Regions from separate parts of the Micromonospora hortensis genome, predicted to be linked through region 1. Evidence: predicted binding sites of a transcription regulator. Region 1 holds the regulator's gene; the other holds the start of a gene.
What was found. The regulator HspR, encoded in region 1, represses chaperone genes until heat shock. The targets are predictions, from matches to a motif close to TTGAGTNNNNNNNACTCAA.

Region 1 (8,351 bases):
GTCCGCACCCGGTCCAGCAGGTCGGCGCGGGCCTTGGCGGCAAGGGTACGCACCGCCTGGTCGCCGAAGATCGCCTGGAGGACGGCCTGTGCGGCGACAGTGGTGCCAGCCCCGGTGGCCAGCTCCAGCCCGGTCGGGATGAACGCGGTGGAGGCGAAGACGGCGATCATCACGGCCAGCCCGGTGGCGTTCACCGCGTACGCGGCGGTGCGGGCCACGAACCGCTTGTCGCCGCCCTCGACCCGGACCAGTTCCAGCACTCCGCGCTGCCAGTCCCGGACCATGCGCTCGGCGCGCTCGGGTAGGTCCGCGCTCGGGTGGGCGAGCGCCGGGTCGAGCAGCCCGGCGCCGGCCGGGTGTGCCTTCCACCCGGTGTACGCGGACTCGGCGGCCTCCGAGGCCACCCCGCGTAGCAGCGTCACCAGTTGGGACTCGATGGCGTTGCGCAGCTCGGCGGCGGGCGCGGGTCGGCCGGTGACGGCGGCCACGACCCGGTCCCGGAGGCGGCCGATCCGTGCCTCCAGCGTGCGGAACAGCTCGCCGGTGCCGACGAACTCCTGCCAGCGGGCGAGCACCTCACCCCGGAGCAGCCGGCCGTCCTGGAGCCCCTGCTCGACGGTGCGCTCGGCCCCCCGGTACGCGGCCCGGACCCGTTCGTCCAGCCCGTCGGCGGCGGCGAGCTGCTCGTCGGCGGCGTCGGCCAGATCCTCCACTGCGGGGTGGAGTGCGGCCAGCGCCCCGTCGAGGGTCTGGCGAACCACCGCCGCCCGCGCGTCCACGTCGGCGGCCAACCGGGCGAACCAGTCGGCCAGTGGGGCGGTGACTCCCTCGGGCAGCAGCCCCTGACCGTCGACCCAGGTCTCGGGCAACACGAACAGCGGTGCCCGGCCGAGGTCCTGCTCGGCGAGCATCTCGGTCAGGTGCGCGGCGATCTCGTCGGTGGCCTCGGCGGGCACCCGGTCCAGCACCATGGCGATCACCGCGCCGCGCGCCCGGGCACTGCGCAGCAGCTCCCAGGGCACCGCGTCGGCGTACCGGGCGGCGGTGGTGACGAAGAGCCACAGGTCGGCGGCGGCCAGCAGTTGGGTGGCGAGCGCCCGGTTGGCGTCGACGACCGAGTCGATGTCGGGCGCGTCGAGGAAGGCCAGCCCGGCGGGCAGGGCCGGGGCGGTGACGAGGTGCAGGGCGCGTGGATCGTCGCTCGGCTCGGTGGTGCGGGTCAGCCCGGGCAGGAGGTCACCCTGCCGGAACCAGGCCGCGTCGGACGGGTTGCAGACCAGCACCGGGGAGCGGGTGGTCGGCCGGAGCACGCCGGCGGCGCTGACCCGGGCCTTGACCAGGCTGTTGACCAGGGTCGACTTACCCGCGCCGGTGGAGCCGCCGACCACCACGAGCAGTGGGGCGTCCAACCGGGCGAGCCGGGGCAGCAGGTAGTCGTCGAGTTGGTCGGTGAGTGCTGTGGCGCTGTGCCGGGCGGAGTTGGCGGAGGGCAGCGCGAGGGGATACCGGGTCGCGCCGATCGCCTCCCGGAGGCCCGACAGTGCGCCGGGGAGGCTGTCGTCCCCGGTGGTGGCGGGCGGCTCCTCCGCGGCGTCCGGCGGGTCGGTACGGGCTGCGACGGCGGGCGCACCGGAACGGGTGGCGGGATCGCCGTGCGTCGTCACCGCTAAAGCGTGCCCGACCGATGCAAGGGAAGACAACCGGACGGTAATAACGGCTGGGTTGCGTCGGGTTGACTCAAGTCAACTTGACGATTGGCCAACGCGTGGCACTATTGAGTCAAGTTCACTCAACTTGTGGTGGGGCCCGCTGCGAGCGGTGCTCGCCAGCAGCCCACGGGCGATGCCCGTCACCTGCACAACCTTATGAAGCGAGGAAGCGAAGATGGCACGTGCGGTCGGTATCGACCTCGGCACGACGAACTCCTGCGTCAGCGTTCTCGAGGGCGGTGAGCCCACCGTCATCGCCAACGCTGAGGGGTCGCGGACGACTCCTTCGATCGTCGCGTTCGCCCGTAACGGCGAGGTGCTCGTCGGTGAGGTCGCCAAGCGCCAAGCGGTGACCAACCCGGACCGGACGATCCGGTCGGTCAAGCGCGAGGTCGGCACGAACTGGTCCGTCGACATCGACGGCAAGAAGTACACCCCGCAGGAGATCTCGGCCCGGACGCTGATGAAGCTCAAGCGGGACGCCGAGGCGTACCTGGGTGAGCAGATCACCGACGCGGTGATCACCGTTCCGGCCTACTTCAACGACAGCCAGCGCCAGGCCACCAAGGAGGCCGGCGAGATCGCCGGCTTCAACGTGCTGCGGATCGTCAACGAGCCGACCGCCGCCGCCCTGGCGTACGGGCTGGACAAGGGCTCCAAGGAGCAGACCGTCCTGGTCTTCGACCTCGGCGGTGGCACCTTCGACGTGTCGCTGCTGGAGTTGGCCGAGGGCGTCGTCGAGGTCAAGTCGACCAGCGGTGACAACCAGCTCGGTGGCGACGACTGGGACCAGCGGATCATCGACCACCTGGTCAAGACGTTCCGCGGTGAGCACGGCATCGACCTGGCTCAGGACAAGATGGCCCTCCAGCGGCTCCGCGAGGCAGCCGAGAAGGCCAAGATCGAGCTGTCCGCCGCCACCACCACCAACATCAACCTGCCGTACATCACCGCTGGCGCGGCCGGCCCGCTGCACCTCGACGTGACGCTCAGCCGCGCCGAGTTCCAGCGGATGACGCAGGACCTGCTGGACCGTTGCAAGGGCCCGTTCGAGCAGGCCGTGAAGGACGCGGGGATCAAGATCTCCGACGTCGAGCACGTCATCCTGGTCGGCGGTTCGACCCGGATGCCCGCCGTGACCGACCTGGTCAAGCAGCTCACCGGTCGCGACCCCAACAAGGGCGTCAACCCGGACGAGGTGGTCGCCGTCGGCGCCGCCCTCCAGGCCGGTGTGCTCAAGGGTGAGGTCAAGGACGTCCTGCTGCTCGACGTGACCCCGCTCAGCCTGGGCATCGAGACCAAGGGCGGCATCTTCACCAAGCTGATCGAGCGCAACACCACCATCCCGACCAAGCGTTCCGAGGTCTTCACCACGGCTGACGACAACCAGCCGTCGGTGCTGATCCAGGTGTTCCAGGGTGAGCGGGAGATCGCGGCGTACAACAAGAAGCTCGGCACCTTCGAGCTGACCGGCCTTCCGCCGGCGCCGCGCGGTGTGCCGCAGATCGAGGTCGCCTTCGACATCGACGCCAACGGCATCGTCAACGTGCACGCCAAGGACCTGGGCACCGGCAAGGAACAGAAGATGACGATCACCGGCGGCTCCTCGCTGCCGAAGGACGACATCGAGCGGATGCGCCGGGACGCCGAGGAGCACGCGGAGGAGGACAAGCGCCGCCGCGACGACGCCGAGACCCGCAACGTGGCCGAGGCGCTCCAGTGGCAGACCGAGAAGTTCCTCGCCGAGAGCGGCGACAAGCTGCCCGGTGAGAACCGCGAGCAGCTCAACGAGGCGCTCGGCGAGCTGCGTGGCGCCCTCGGCGGCCAGGACATCGAGAAGATCAAGTCGGCGCACGAGAAGCTGGCTCAGGTCTCCCAGCAGGCCGGTTCGCTGCTCTACTCGCAGCAGGCCGAGCAGGGTCAGCAGCCGGGTGGCGAGCCCGGACCGGGTGCGACCGGTGCGACCGGTGCGACCGGCACGCAGGCCGGCGGCGCCGACGACGTGGTCGACGCGGAAATCGTGGACGAGGACGGCAAGAAGTGACCATCGGCCTCCGACACGTTTGCACGGCGAAGGGGATGAGGTAGCCGCATGACGCAGAAGCCACGAGCCGCCGACCCGGGCGACACCGGGTCGACGCCGGGTGGCTCCGCGACCACGGAGCCGACCGGCGACGGGGAGCGGGTCGTCATCCGCAACAACCGCAAGCTCGTCGACACCGCCGAGCCGGAGGGGACCGCCGCCGACGCGGAGACCGGTGTTCCGGCCGAGGGTCTGGTCGAGGACGCCGAGGTAGTGGTCGACGAGATCGAGGTCGAGGTCAACTCCACCGACGGGCCGGAGCCGTCCGGTCCGCCGGTGGTGGACGCCCCGGCGCAGCCGGTGGACGGCGGCGGCACGGGCACCTCGCTCGGCGCCGAGCTGGAGGCGCTCCGGGCCGAGCTCGACGAGCGGACCAAGGACCTGCAGCGGGTGTCGGCGGAGTACGCCAACTACCGCAAGCGGGTCGACCGCGACCGCAGCCTCGTCCAGGAGCAGGCGACCGGTTCGGTGCTGGCCGCGCTGCTGCCGATCCTGGACGACCTGGACCGGGCCCGGGAACACGGCGACCTGGTCGGGCCGTTCGGCACTGTGGCGGAACAACTCACCACAGCGCTGGGCAAGTTCGGCCTGAACGCCTTCGGCGAGCAGGGCGACCCGTTCGATCCGACCCGGCACGAGGCGGTCGCGCACCAGACCTCGGCCGACGTCAGCGAGCCGACCTGCGTACAGGTCATGCGACGCGGCTACCAGCTCGGTGAGCGGCTGTTGCGCCCCGCGCTGGTCGCGGTCGCGGATCCGAAATAGTGCCAGACAGTGACCGAGCTGTCCCGCCCACCGCTCAGCGGTGGGCGGGACGGCCGGGCCACCAGGGTCGGAAGGAGGTGGACCGGTGAGTTCGAAGGACTGGATCGAGAAGGACTTCTACGCCGTGCTCGGCGTGGACAAGGCCGCCTCCGCGGATGACATCAAGAAGGCGTACCGCAAGGTGGCCCGGGAGTCGCACCCGGACCACAACCCGGGCGACCCGAAGGCCGAGGAGCGGTTCAAGGCCGCGTCCGAGGCGTACAACGTGCTGTCGGACAGCGGCCGCCGTCGCGAGTACGACGAGATGCGTTCGCTCTTCGGCTCGGGCGCGTTCCGGCGCAACGCCCGGGGTGGGGGTCAGCCGGGCGGCATGCCGTTCGACGTCTCCGACATGTTCGGCGGCGGCGGAGGCGGAGGCGGCGATCGTCGCTTCGGCGGCGCCGGCTTCCAGGACCTCTTCAGCTCGATCTTCAGTGGTGGTCAGGCCGGTGGGCAGGCCGCACCACACGGTCCGGCCCGTGGCCGGGACGTGGAGACCGAGGTGGCGCTGGACTTCGGCGACGCGGTGCGCGGGGTGACGCTGCCCCTGACGCTGCGCGCGCCGGGAGTCTGCGACACCTGCCACGGCAACGGGGCCAAGCCCGGCACCCAGCCGCGTACCTGCCCGGTCTGTCACGGTGCCGGCGTGACCACCCGCAACCAGGGGTCGTTCAGCTTCTCCGAGCCGTGCCGCAACTGCCAGGGCGTCGGCACAGTGGTCGAGGAGAAGTGCCCGGAGTGCCACGGCAGCGGCGGTGTCACCAAGACCCGCACCATGAACGTGCGCTTCCCGGCCGGTGTGGCCGACGGTCAACGCATCCGGCTGGCCGGGCGTGGCGAGCCGGGCGAGCGCGGTGGCCCGGCTGGTGACCTCTTCGTGCACGTCAAGGTCCGGCCGGACGAGCTGTTCGGGCGTACCGGGGACGACCTGACGCTGACCGTGCCGGTCACCTTCGCGGAGGCCGTGCTCGGCACGGACCTGCGGGTGCCCACGCTCGACGGTGCGATGACCTTGCGGGTGCCGCCGGGAACGCCGAGCGGGCGGGTGCTGCGGGCTCGCGGCAAGGGCGTGGTCCGTCGCGACGGCCAGGCCGGTGACCTGCTGGTCACGCTGGACGTGGTGGTGCCGGCCCGGTTGTCGGACGAGGCGCGTACGGCGCTGGAGTCGTTCGCCGAGCAGACCCCGCCGGCGGCCCGGGAACATCTCGACGCACGGGTGCGTCGAGTCAGTTAGTCCGGTGGAATGGACGCGGAGGTGAGCGGGATGTCGGGCGAGTTCCTCGGTTCGGGCGACCCTGCCTACGAGGCCAAGGTGCTGATGATCTCGGTAGCGGCACGGATGGCGGGGATGCACCCGCAGACCCTGCGCCAGTACGACCGACTGGGGCTGGTGCAGCCCGGCCGGGCCGCTGGTGGCGGGCGTCGCTACAGCGTCCGCGACGTGGTGCTGCTGCGCGAGGTGCAGCGGCTCAGCCAGGACGACGGGATCAACCTGGCCGGCGTCAAGCGGATCATCGGGCTGGAGCGGCTGCTGGAGCAGGCGCAGCAGCGGGTGGCTCGGCTGGAGGCGGAGCTGGACGCCGCGTACCGCCGGGTGGCGGAGCTGGAGTCGTTGGCCCGCTTCCCGGGCCGGGATCTGGTGCCGACCAACCGCACGTCCACAGCGCTGGTGGTGTGGCGCCCCCGCCGGACGCCCGATCGCTGACCTGCCGCTCACCCGGATCTGTCTTCTCGGCCCGGACCGCGCTGGATTCCCGGCGCGGTCCGGGCCGCTTCAGTTAGCCTGTCGATAAGGGTCCAATCGGCTTAATCTGGACCTACCGGCATGGCGAGGGGGAGCGATGGCGGAATCGGCGAAGAAGGTGGCCCAGCAGACCGAGGACCGGTTGGAGAACCTGGCCGAGACCGTCCGCAAGAAGTTCGACAAGGTGACCGAGGGGACCTACCGGGACCGGATCATCGCGGGCCGGTTCGCCGAAGACGGCGACCACGCCGGCGAACGGGGCCGAGCCGAGACGGAACGCAAGCAGGACTGACCGGTGACCGACGTGCGGGCCGGGACCCACGGGGGGTCCCGGCCCGTTCGCCGCGTCGGGGTCGGGGCCCGTTCGCCGTCGGAGTGCGGGCCGGACGTCGGGACGCCGCCCTCGGCCCGGGGTGGGTGGCCAGCCGACGCGTAGGTCCTTTCGAGCTGAATCGTTTGCGACATCAGCTCCAAAGGGCCGCGAACAGCACAGCACCCAGCCACCGCGGGCGAGGGAGCCACCTGAGTCGTCTCAGCCGAGGCGGCGGTTTTCGCGGACCAGGCCGCCCTCGCACCAGTCCCGGTAGACGAAGAGGTCCGGTCGGGCCAACAGCACCCGGCCGTTGTGCGCCCAGACCTTCATCAGTTCGTCGCCGTCACGCTCGGCCTGTTCGACGAGCTTGCGGAAGCGGCGCTTCGGGTGGGCGCGGAAGTTCGTCCGGATGCCGTCGGCCGCGTAGATGTAGAGGCAGTGCAGCGCGAACCGCCGGGCCGGGCAGCTTGGATCCATCGCCAACTCGAAGAGCGTCAACACCAGCCGGTCGCCGGAGACCAGCAGGTCCCAGTCGGGTGGCATCGAGGCCAACGGCACCGAATCGGGCTTGTACGCCCAGGCTCGCAACTCCGCCGGAGTCGGATCGACGGGGTTGGCGAAGCCGTGGAACGTCGACTCCTGCACGCTCACCGGCCAACCTTCCGCTCTCGCCCGCGTTTGGCAACGCTGCCTGCGGACCCTGGCTGCTGGGGCGAAACGGTAACCCGCCGTCGGGTGCTGCGGTAGTACCCGCGAGGAGCAATTCCGCAACCGTTGGCACGGGCGGGTCCGTTGCATCGACAGCGCAGCCGATGACGCTCCTATGACAATCCACGTTAGACGGTTACGGCGGGGTGCCGAGGCCGACTTCGTCGAGGGGCTGGAGTGGCTTTTCGCGAGGATCTCGCCGTGCACCCCGAGTGGCGCTCCCGGGGTGTCGGCTCCCGCCTCCTGGCGGCGGCCAGGGCGTGGGCGCACGACAAGGGTGCCGACTATGTCTTCCTGGAGTCCGGCCTCGCCCGGACCGAGGCGCACCGCTTCTACCTCCGCGAGGGTGCGACGCACGCCGCCGCGGCGTTCAGGTGGATCTCAGTGCAGTGAGTCGGCGACCGGGATCGGCTCCCGCCGTTGGGCCGCCGCGCGGTTGCGCAGCCACCGCTTGAACCACGGGTAGTCCGGCAGCCGGGCCAGGATCGGCCCGGTCACCACGGTGATCAGGACGTACGTCGCGGCCAGCGCCGCCAACCGCGGCTCGACACTCCCAGCGGCCACCGCGAGCCCGGCGATGACGATGGAGAACTCACCTCGGGGTACGAGTGCCAGGCCGGTCCGCCATCGACCGGGTTCCGCGATGCCGACCCGGCGGGCGGCCAGGTAGCCGGTGAGCGTCTTCGTCGCCATGGTGACCACTGCCAACGCGAGCGCCGGCAGCAGCACCGGGGGGATGTCCTGCGGGTCGGTGGTCAGGCCGAAGAAGACGAAGAACACAGCGGCGAACAGGTCCCGCAGCGGCGAGAGCAATTCGGTGGCGTGGTGCGCCACCGGGCCGGAGAGCGCGATGCCGACCAGGAACGCGCCGACCGCCGCCGACACCTTGAGCGACGCGGCGAGGCCCGCGATCAGCAATGTCAGACCGAGTACGCCGAGCAGCAGCGCCTCCGGGTCCTTCACCGACAGGGCGGACGAGATCAGGTGGCC
Region 2 (8,351 bases), on a different contig from region 1:
CGAGCAGCTGACCCACGTGGTCAACTACGACGTGCCGTCCGCCCCGGAGTCGTACGTGCACCGGATCGGTCGGGTGGGTCGGGCTGGCCGCGAGGGCGTGGCGATCACCCTCGCCGAGCCGCGTGAGCACCGGATGCTCAAGACCATCGAGCGGGTGACCGGCCAGCGGATCACCATCGACAAGATCCCCACCGTGGCCGACATGCGTACCCGGCGGCTGGAACTGACCCAGGCGGCCCTGCGGGAGAGCCTCCTCGAGGACGACCTCGACCCGTTCCGGGTGATCGTGGAGACGCTGACCGACGAGTTCGACCTGATGGAGGTTGCCCTCGCTGCCGTGAAGCTGGCCCATGAGGTGACGTCGCCGGGCTCCGACGACGAGGAGGAGATCCCGCAGGTTCCGGTCCGTGGGCCGCGCGAGGGTCGACCGGAGGCCGGCGGCCGGGGCGGCGACCGGCGGGGCGGGGGCCGGCCACGCTCCGGCGGCGGCAACACCGTCCAGGTCTTCGTCGGCCTGGGTCGACGCGCCGGGGTACGCCCGCAGGATCTGGTCGGCGCGATCACCGGGGAGACCGGCATCCGCGGCCGGGACATCGGCTCGATCGAGATCGCCGACCGGTTCTCACTCGTGGAGGTGCCGCAGGGGGTGGCCGACGAGGTCATCTCCGGGTTGCGCTCCAGCACGATCAAGGGCCGCAAGGCCACAGTGCGCCGCGACCGCGGCGGTGACGAGCGCTGAGCACGACGTCGGCGACCGCCGGAGCACGACGGTCGCCGACGACAGGTCCGGCGAGGCGGCGGGAGAACCGTGAGCAGTCGCCGCCCCACCGGTGCTAGTCGATGTTTCCGTCGACCACGTTGTTGGCGCCGGCCAGCGACGCGCCACCGGACCGGTGGTCGTACGCCCGCATCACGTTGTTGGTGACGATCCAGTTGTTGCTGGTGCCGACAGTCACGATCGGTCGGTCCTGGCGGCGGGGCGTCGCGTCGTCGTAGAACTGGTTGCCGATCACCTGGCACAGGCCTGCGTCACGGCCCAGGATCCCGTTGGCGCCGTTGTCGTGGATGTCGAGCCCCATGATCCGGGTACGTGCGGATGAGGAGACCTCGATGCCGTTGGTGGCGTTGCGCCACAGCCGGCCGCCGATGAACTGGGTCCCCCAGACCCGCCGCAGGTCGGCGCCGCTGCCGGTGCCACTGGTGCCGTTCGACTCCAGGTAGACGTTCTGGAAGATGTTTCGATGGGCGGATTCGCGCAGCTCTACGCCGTTGCCCCGACAACCCCAGACGTGCAGGTTGTCGAAGAAGCAGGCACTGTCCAGCAGCCGCATCCCGGTCTGGCACTCACCGACCCAGACGTTGAGGAACTCGTTGTCGTACGCGACCTTGTTCACGAGGATGCCGACGCCGAGGCAGTCCTCGATGTTGATATCGGTGATCTTGTTGGCGTGGGCGCTGGTATCGGCGTCAGTGCCGAGGAACTCGATGGCGTGGCTGCCCGAGTTGCCGAAGTGCAGGTGGTGGAAGGTCGACCGGGGGCCGCGGACTGTCAACAGCACGTTGGAGGTCCGCATGCCGTAGAAGTGCACGTTGGAGATTTGGTTGTACTTGCCGCTCGAGACCAGACGACCGGTGTAGCCCGGAGCCGGCTGGATGATCGCCGCGCCGATGTTCTCGCCGGTCCAGGTCACGCTCGTCGGGAAGCGGACCTCCGACCCGAGACCGAGTGCGCCCACCGGTTGGAAGATCTCCCCACCACCGGCCGGTAGCAGGTTCAGCGCGGTGGTGACCTTGTCCGACTCGTCACTGCCGTCGAGCCGACAGCCGACCCTGGGGTCCCGGAGGCTGAGCGGGGCCTCCCGCACGGTCGTGACGGGCGGTGATCCGCCGTGTTCAGCAGCGGCGAGGGTGGCCACCGTCGTGGCCACCGCGGCGCCCGCGCCGCCAGCGAAGAGCAAGCGCCGTCCCAACCGTCGGCCCGGTGGACCTGACCGTTGTGGCACTGCCGGCGGTCCCGCATCAGGTGCGCTCACGATCGGTTCCATGCCTCTCCCCCGTTGAGTGCCACCTCGAGCGGCGGGCGGACTCCACTGTGCATTGTCGCGCGCCGGCCGGCACGGATCAGAGGGCGTACGGGCCGAAACGGCCCCAGGCCACCACGGCGGCGAGGACGAGCAGCACAGCGCAGGCGACCGCGCCCTGGATCTCGGTGCGACGCCCCTCCTGGGTGGCCTGCTGTTTGCGGGCGCGCAGGTGCACCAACATGCCGCCGATCATGACGATGACCAGCCCGACGGCGGCGAGTGGAGTGAGCACTGTGGCGATGCCGGTGGCAGCGGGCAGTACGAGCCCGGCGGCGGCCAGCAGCTCGACCGCGCCGAGCGACTTGACCTGTGACGGCGGCACCGGGTCCACCCACCGCATCACGTCGCGCAGCTTGTCCTTGGGCTGGCTCAGCTTGGCCAGCCCGACGCCGGCGAAGACGGCGGCGAGCAGGATCTGAATGATCCAGAGCACCACGTTCACGGGGGTTCCTCCAGGGGGCCGCCTCGCGGCGGAGAGGTGGTTGACGGTGCAGACGAGACAGTAGACCTGCCCGGCGTACCGAAAGGGCCCCCGCCGTCGGAAGACGGAGGGGGCCCAATTGGTCGGAGCGTCAGACCGCGAAGAGCGCCGGACCGTCCAGCGTCTTCACGTCGGCCGGGCGCAACGCCAGGGCGAGCACGTCGGCCACGTCGGCCAGGGTGTGCACTGTCAGTGCCTCGCGCACCTCGGTCGGCAGGTCGTCCAGGTCGGGCTCGTTGCGCGCCGGGATGATCACCTCGGTGAGGCCGGCCCGGTGCGCCGCGAGCAGCTTCTGCTTCACCCCACCGATCGGCAGCACCCGACCGGAGAGCGTCACCTCACCGGTCATCCCGAACTCGGGGCGGACCGGGCGACCGGTGACCAGCGACGCCAGGGCCGTGACCATGGTGATGCCGGCGCTCGGACCGTCCTTGGGCACCGCGCCCGCCGGGAAGTGGACGTGGATCCGGCGTCCCGCGAGAGCGTTCGGGTCGATGCCGAACCGCCGCCCGTTGGAGCGCAGGTAGGAGAGTGCGATCTGCGCCGACTCCTTCATCACGTCACCGAGCTGGCCGGTCAGGGTCAGCCCCGGCTCACCCTCCATGCTCGTCGCCTCGATGAAGAGCACGTCCCCACCGGCGCCCGTGACGGCCAGACCGGTGGCCACGCCGGGCACGGCGGTACGCTCGGCCGATTCCGGTGTGAACTTCGGCCGACCCAGGTAACCGGTGAGGTTGTCGGTGCCCACGCGTGCCGGGGTCGGGTCCGTCGCCAGCGTCACCGCCACCTTGCGCAGGATCTTGGCCAGAGCCCGCTCGAGCTGCCGGACGCCGGCCTCCCGGGTGTACTCCCCCGCGATCAGCGCGAGAGCCTCGTCGGCGACGCTGACCTCGTCGACGGTCAGCCCGGCCCGCTCCCGCTGCCGGGGCAGCAGGTGGTCGCGGGCGATGGCGACCTTCTCGTCCTCGGTGTACCCGTCCAGGGTGACCAGCTCCATCCGGTCCAGCAGGGGGCCGGGGATGGACTCCACCACGTTGGCGGTGGCCAGGAAGAGCACGTCGGACAGGTCGAGGTCGACTTCCAGGTAGTGATCCCGGAAGGTGTGGTTCTGGGCCGGGTCGAGCACCTCCAGCAGGGCGGCGGCCGGGTCACCGGCGTAGCCGGCGGCCAGCTTGTCCACCTCGTCGAGGAGCACGACCGGGTTCATCGAACCGGCCTCGCGCAACGCGCGGACGATCCGACCGGGCAGCGCCCCCACGTAGGTGCGCCGGTGCCCGCGGATCTCCGCCTCGTCGCGGACGCCGCCGAGGGAGACCCGGACGAAGTTGCGCCCGAGCGCCCGCGCCACGGATTCGCCGAGGCTGGTCTTACCCACCCCGGGAGGACCGGCGAGGGCGAGCACCGCGCCGGAGCCGCGACCGCCGACCACACCGAGGTTGCGCTCGGCTCGCCGGTTGCGCACCGCCAGGTACTCCAGGATGCGGTCCTTGACGTCGGACAGGCCGGCGTGGTCGGCGTCGAGCACCGCCCGAGCCGCGGCCAGGTCGGTGTTGTCCTCGGTACGCGTGCCCCACGGCATCTCGAGCACGGTGTCCAGCCAGGTACGGATCCAGCCCGCCTCCGGGGAGGCGTCGCTGGCCCGCTCCAGCTTGCCGACCTCGCGCATGGCAGCCTCGCGTACCTTCTCCGGCAGCTCGGCGGACTCGACGCGGGACCGGTAGTCGGCGGAGCCGTCCGGCTCGTCCTCGCCCAGCTCCTTGCGGATCGCGGCGAGTTGCTGGCGCAGAAGGAACTCGCGCTGGGACTTCTCCAGCCCCTCGCGGACGTCACTGTTGATCTGCTCGGTGACCTCCTGCTCGGCCAGGTAGTCCTTCACCCAGCCGACCAGCAGCTCCAGCCGGGCGGTGACGTCCGGCGCGGCGAGCAGCTCGGTCTTCTGCTCCAGCGTCAGCCAGGGCGCGTAACCGGCCGAGTCGGCCAGCTCGGAGAGGTCGGTCATCCGCTCCACGGCGTCGATGACCTGCCAGGCGCCCCGCTGTTGGAGCACTGAGGTCACCAGGGCGCGGTACTCGCGGGCGAGTTCCCGGGCCCGACCGGCGTGGGCGGGTTCGTCGAGTTCGGTCGCCTCGACCCAGAGAGCGGCGCCGGGACCGGGCACGCCGGAGCCGATCCGGGCCCGGGACAGGCCACGGATGACGGCGGCGGGCTCACCCTCGGGCAGCCGGCCGACCTTCTCGATGGTGGCGACCACGCCCACCGGGCCGTATTCGCCGTCGATGCGCGGCACGGCCAGCAGCTTGCGGTCGCCGGTCGCACGCGCCGCGTCGATAGCGGCCTGGGTGGTGGGGTCGAGGGTCACCGGGATGACCATCCCGGGCAGCAGCACGGCGTCGGTCAGGGGAAGTACCGGAAGAGTTGCCATCGAACACCTGCCATCGCGTTGAGTTGAGCGTGTCTCACTCAAGTAACAAAGCGTTCCCCTTGTTCCGCTCTGTGACCCAGACCACTCTTCTCCCGGTCCGTCGGGTCGCCCGGGACCGGCGGGCGACCCGACAAGCACCTCAGGTGAGCTTGCTCTTCACCGCGTTCACCACCGAGCCGGCCACTCCGGGGTTGGTGCCGTACAGGCGAGGGTCACCCGGAGGCAGCACCGGTTCCGGCGCGTTCGCCAGCGGGTTGTCGTCGTACCGGAACTCGCCCTTGCCGTCCGGTGAGGGCCCGGACGCCCAGCGCCCCTGGGCGGCGTCGGTGCCCGAGGAGAAACCCAGGTAGGTGTAGCCGTACTCCTCGGTGAACTCACCCGAGTCCGGGAACGCCTCCGGCACCGGCATCTCCTCCAGCCCGTCCTCCTTGAGCTGCTCGATCGCCGCCAGCCACATGTTCTGGTGCATCGTGTCGCGGGCCAGCAGGAAGCGCAGCATCTGCTTGACGCCCGGGTCGTCGGTCATGTGGAACAACCGGGCGACCTGGAGCCGACCCTGCGCCTCGGCGGTGACGTTGAGCTGAAAATCGGCCAACAGGTTGCCGCTGGCGGTGATGAACGCGCCGCTCCACGGCACCCCGTTGGAATCGGTGGGCAGGGCCCCACCACCACCGTGAATGAAGTGCGCCGGGTTCTCACCGGCGTAGGTCGCGGCGCCTCCGGGGTCCTCCGCGATCCCCTCGGTCAGCGACAGCGGCGCGTTGTCCAACAGCCGGGTGATCATCGTGACGATCATCTCGACGTGGCCCATCTCCTCCGTGCCGACGTCGAGCAGCAGGTCCTTGTACTTGCCGGGCAGTCGGCAGTTCCAACCCTGGAAGAGATACTGGTTGGCGACAGTCATCTCGCCCCACTTGCCGCCCAACACCTCCTGCAAACGACGGGCGAACGCCGCGTCCGGGCCGTCCGGCTTGGCTTCGAACTGCAGATCCTTGACGTGGCTGAACATCCAACCTCCTCGGTACCGGAAACAGCTAGCGAGGCCGTTCCCGCCCCGCTGACCCGAGCGGGCCAACCGGTGTCCCGCTCGGGTCAGCGCACCGGGCGAGCCACCGGCAGCAGCACCTCCAACGCCACTCCACGGGGCCGTAGCCGGTGCGCCCGTAACGCTCCCCCGTCCGTCGCGACGAGCTGCCGCGCGATCCACAGACCCAGACCGGACATCCCGACGGCCGGCGCCGGACGCCGCAGCGCGACCAGCAGCGCATCATCGACCCGACCCTCGTCGGTGACCAGGATGCTCAGGCTGGGGCCGCGCACTGTCGCGTAGAGCCCGACCTGTCCGTCCGGCGGGCCGTGCCGCAACGCGTTCTGCACCAGGTTGACCAGTACTTGACGGGTTCGTCCGGCCGGTACCGGGCAGGAGGCCGCCCACCGGGTGGCCCGCGCCCGCCGGCGGCCGACCGGCACCAGCGCGGCGGCCTCCCGCAGGATGCCCGCCAGCGCGACGGCCGGCTCCGGTTGCGGAGTCGGCGTCAGCACGCCGGTGCCGGCGGCCGCGTCAAGCAGCAGGCTCTGCAGGTGGGCAGCCTGGTCACGGGCCAGCTCAGTGAGCGCCCGCCGGTCGTCCCCGGTCAGCTCCTGACGCTCGTCGGCCAACGCGCGAGTCAGCGAGGTCAGGGTGCTGATCGGCGTCCGGAACTCGTGGCACAACACCCGCAGCAGCAACTCCGAATCGGCAGCCGTCGGTTGTTTCCTGCCCGGTGTCGGCTCAATCGGGCGCAACCCTCGCAGCAGGTCCCGCAGACCGTGCCGTACGCGCATCCACCCGACTCCCCTCGTTCGGTGCGAACCCGCATGATCGGTACCCGCTGGGGAACGGCGCAGACATGCCGGGAGCCTCCACCTTGCGACTCGTCGTCGTGGACGATCACCCTCTTTTCGTCCGCGGCCTGGAGTTGCTGCTCCCGATCACCACAAACGGCCGCGCCGAGGTCATCGCCTCGACCGGCGACGCCGCCGCGGCGGCGGCCCTGGTCAGCAACTGCCGCCCCGACCTGGCCCTGGTCGACCTGCACATGCCGCCGCCGGGCGGCATCCGGGCGGTGGCCGCGATCCGGCGGACCACCCCACGGGTACGGGTGGTCGCGATGTCCGGTTCCGCCGACGCCGGGCCAGCGGTGGAGGCGCTGCGGGCCGGCGCGGAGGGGTTCCTGCCCAAGACCAGCGAACCGGAGGAGCTGCTGCCACCGCTGCTGGCGATCCTCGACGGCTGGGCAGTGCTGCCGGCCGAACTGCTGCGCGCCATGCTACGACCCACGCGCTCCCCGCCCGTCGACCTGGACAGCGAGGAACGGCGGCTGCTGCGGGGAATCGCGTCCGGCCGCAGCACCGTCGACATCGCCGAAGAACTGCACGTCTCCGAACGGACGGTGAAACGGATGACCGCCGCGTTGCTGCGCAAGTTGCGGGTCTCGAACCGGGCCGAGGCGGCTGCCGTCGCCGGCCACAGCGGCATCCTCGGGGAATGACGCCTCGACACCGAACCGATTCACGGTTTTGCTCGGTAACAGAATCGCGACGCGCCGAATGAATGGAAGGCATATTGTTGCGGATTACCGGGGTGGTAGGTCAGACTTTGGACACATCCCGCCGCACACAGGGAGTAATCGGCAATGGCGAGAAAAGTAATCACGGTCCTGACCGACGACCTCGACGGTGGGAAGGCCGACCGAACGGTTGAGTTCAGTCTCGACGGCGTGGCCTACACGATCGATGTCTCCGACGAGAATGCCGGCGTCCTGCGCAAGGCGCTCGATCCGTACATCAATGCGGGTCGGCGGATCGGGCGCGGCCCGGTGGAGAGCGCCCGTTCAGTCCGGCGACCGGGGCGACCCGCCGGCGCGGGAATGGATCGGGAGCAGAACCGGGCCATCCGGGAATGGGCCGTCAAGAACGGCTACAAGATTTCCGAGCGCGGCCGGATCCCGGTTGAGGTCGTCGAGGCGTACAAGAGCCGCTGACGCGACTCGACGGGGCCCCGCCGGAAACGGCGGGGCCCCGTCGTTTGTCCGGGCACCCAAAGTGAGGCGGTGGCCGACCACCCCGGGTTGTCGCCCCGGGTGGCCGGCCACCGTTGGTAGGTCAGCTCAGTTGACGTCGATGCGCACCGAGTCGAAGGCGGGGGTCTGGTTGGCCCGCTCCATCATCGGCAGGCGGTGCGAGCCGTCACCGGCCCAGACGGAGCACTGGGCGGTACCGGACTCCGGCAGGCCCGGAATCTGGATCGTCACCTCGTCGGGCTGGGCCCCACCGCGGCCGTCCTCGGTCGCGACGAAGAACGCCGGCACCTCCTGCGGCTCCG

Region 2: lon (endopeptidase La) is a predicted target of HspR. The motif match lies at 5,011-5,029, and genes of this name have one in related genera.

What each region holds. Positions count from the first base shown of each region.
Region 1 covers NZ_JAKKFE010000023.1:72,282-80,632, forward strand. Annotated here, with positions in the region: gene NIE111_RS16525 (GTPase domain-containing protein) at 1-1,664, opposite strand, end outside; gene dnaK (molecular chaperone DnaK) at 1,885-3,753, shown strand; gene grpE (nucleotide exchange factor GrpE) at 3,802-4,557, shown strand; gene dnaJ (molecular chaperone DnaJ) at 4,643-5,830, shown strand; gene NIE111_RS16545 (heat shock protein transcriptional repressor HspR) at 5,861-6,301, shown strand; gene NIE111_RS16550 (hypothetical protein) at 6,438-6,632, shown strand; gene NIE111_RS16555 (hypothetical protein) at 6,873-7,304, opposite strand; partial or broken gene NIE111_RS16560 (GNAT family N-acetyltransferase) at 7,524-7,754, shown strand; gene NIE111_RS16565 (cation:proton antiporter) at 7,743-8,351, opposite strand, start outside.
Region 2 covers NZ_JAKKFE010000026.1:209,964-218,314, forward strand. Annotated here, with positions in the region: gene NIE111_RS19380 (DEAD/DEAH box helicase) at 1-739, shown strand, start outside; gene NIE111_RS19385 (right-handed parallel beta-helix repeat-containing protein) at 834-1,958, opposite strand; gene NIE111_RS19390 (DoxX family protein) at 2,122-2,526, opposite strand; gene lon (endopeptidase La) at 2,657-4,987, opposite strand; gene NIE111_RS19400 (manganese catalase) at 5,127-5,996, opposite strand; gene NIE111_RS19405 (sensor histidine kinase) at 6,080-6,811, opposite strand; gene NIE111_RS19410 (response regulator) at 6,910-7,518, shown strand; gene NIE111_RS19415 (histone-like nucleoid-structuring protein Lsr2) at 7,663-8,010, shown strand; gene NIE111_RS19420 (hypothetical protein) at 8,137-8,351, opposite strand, start outside.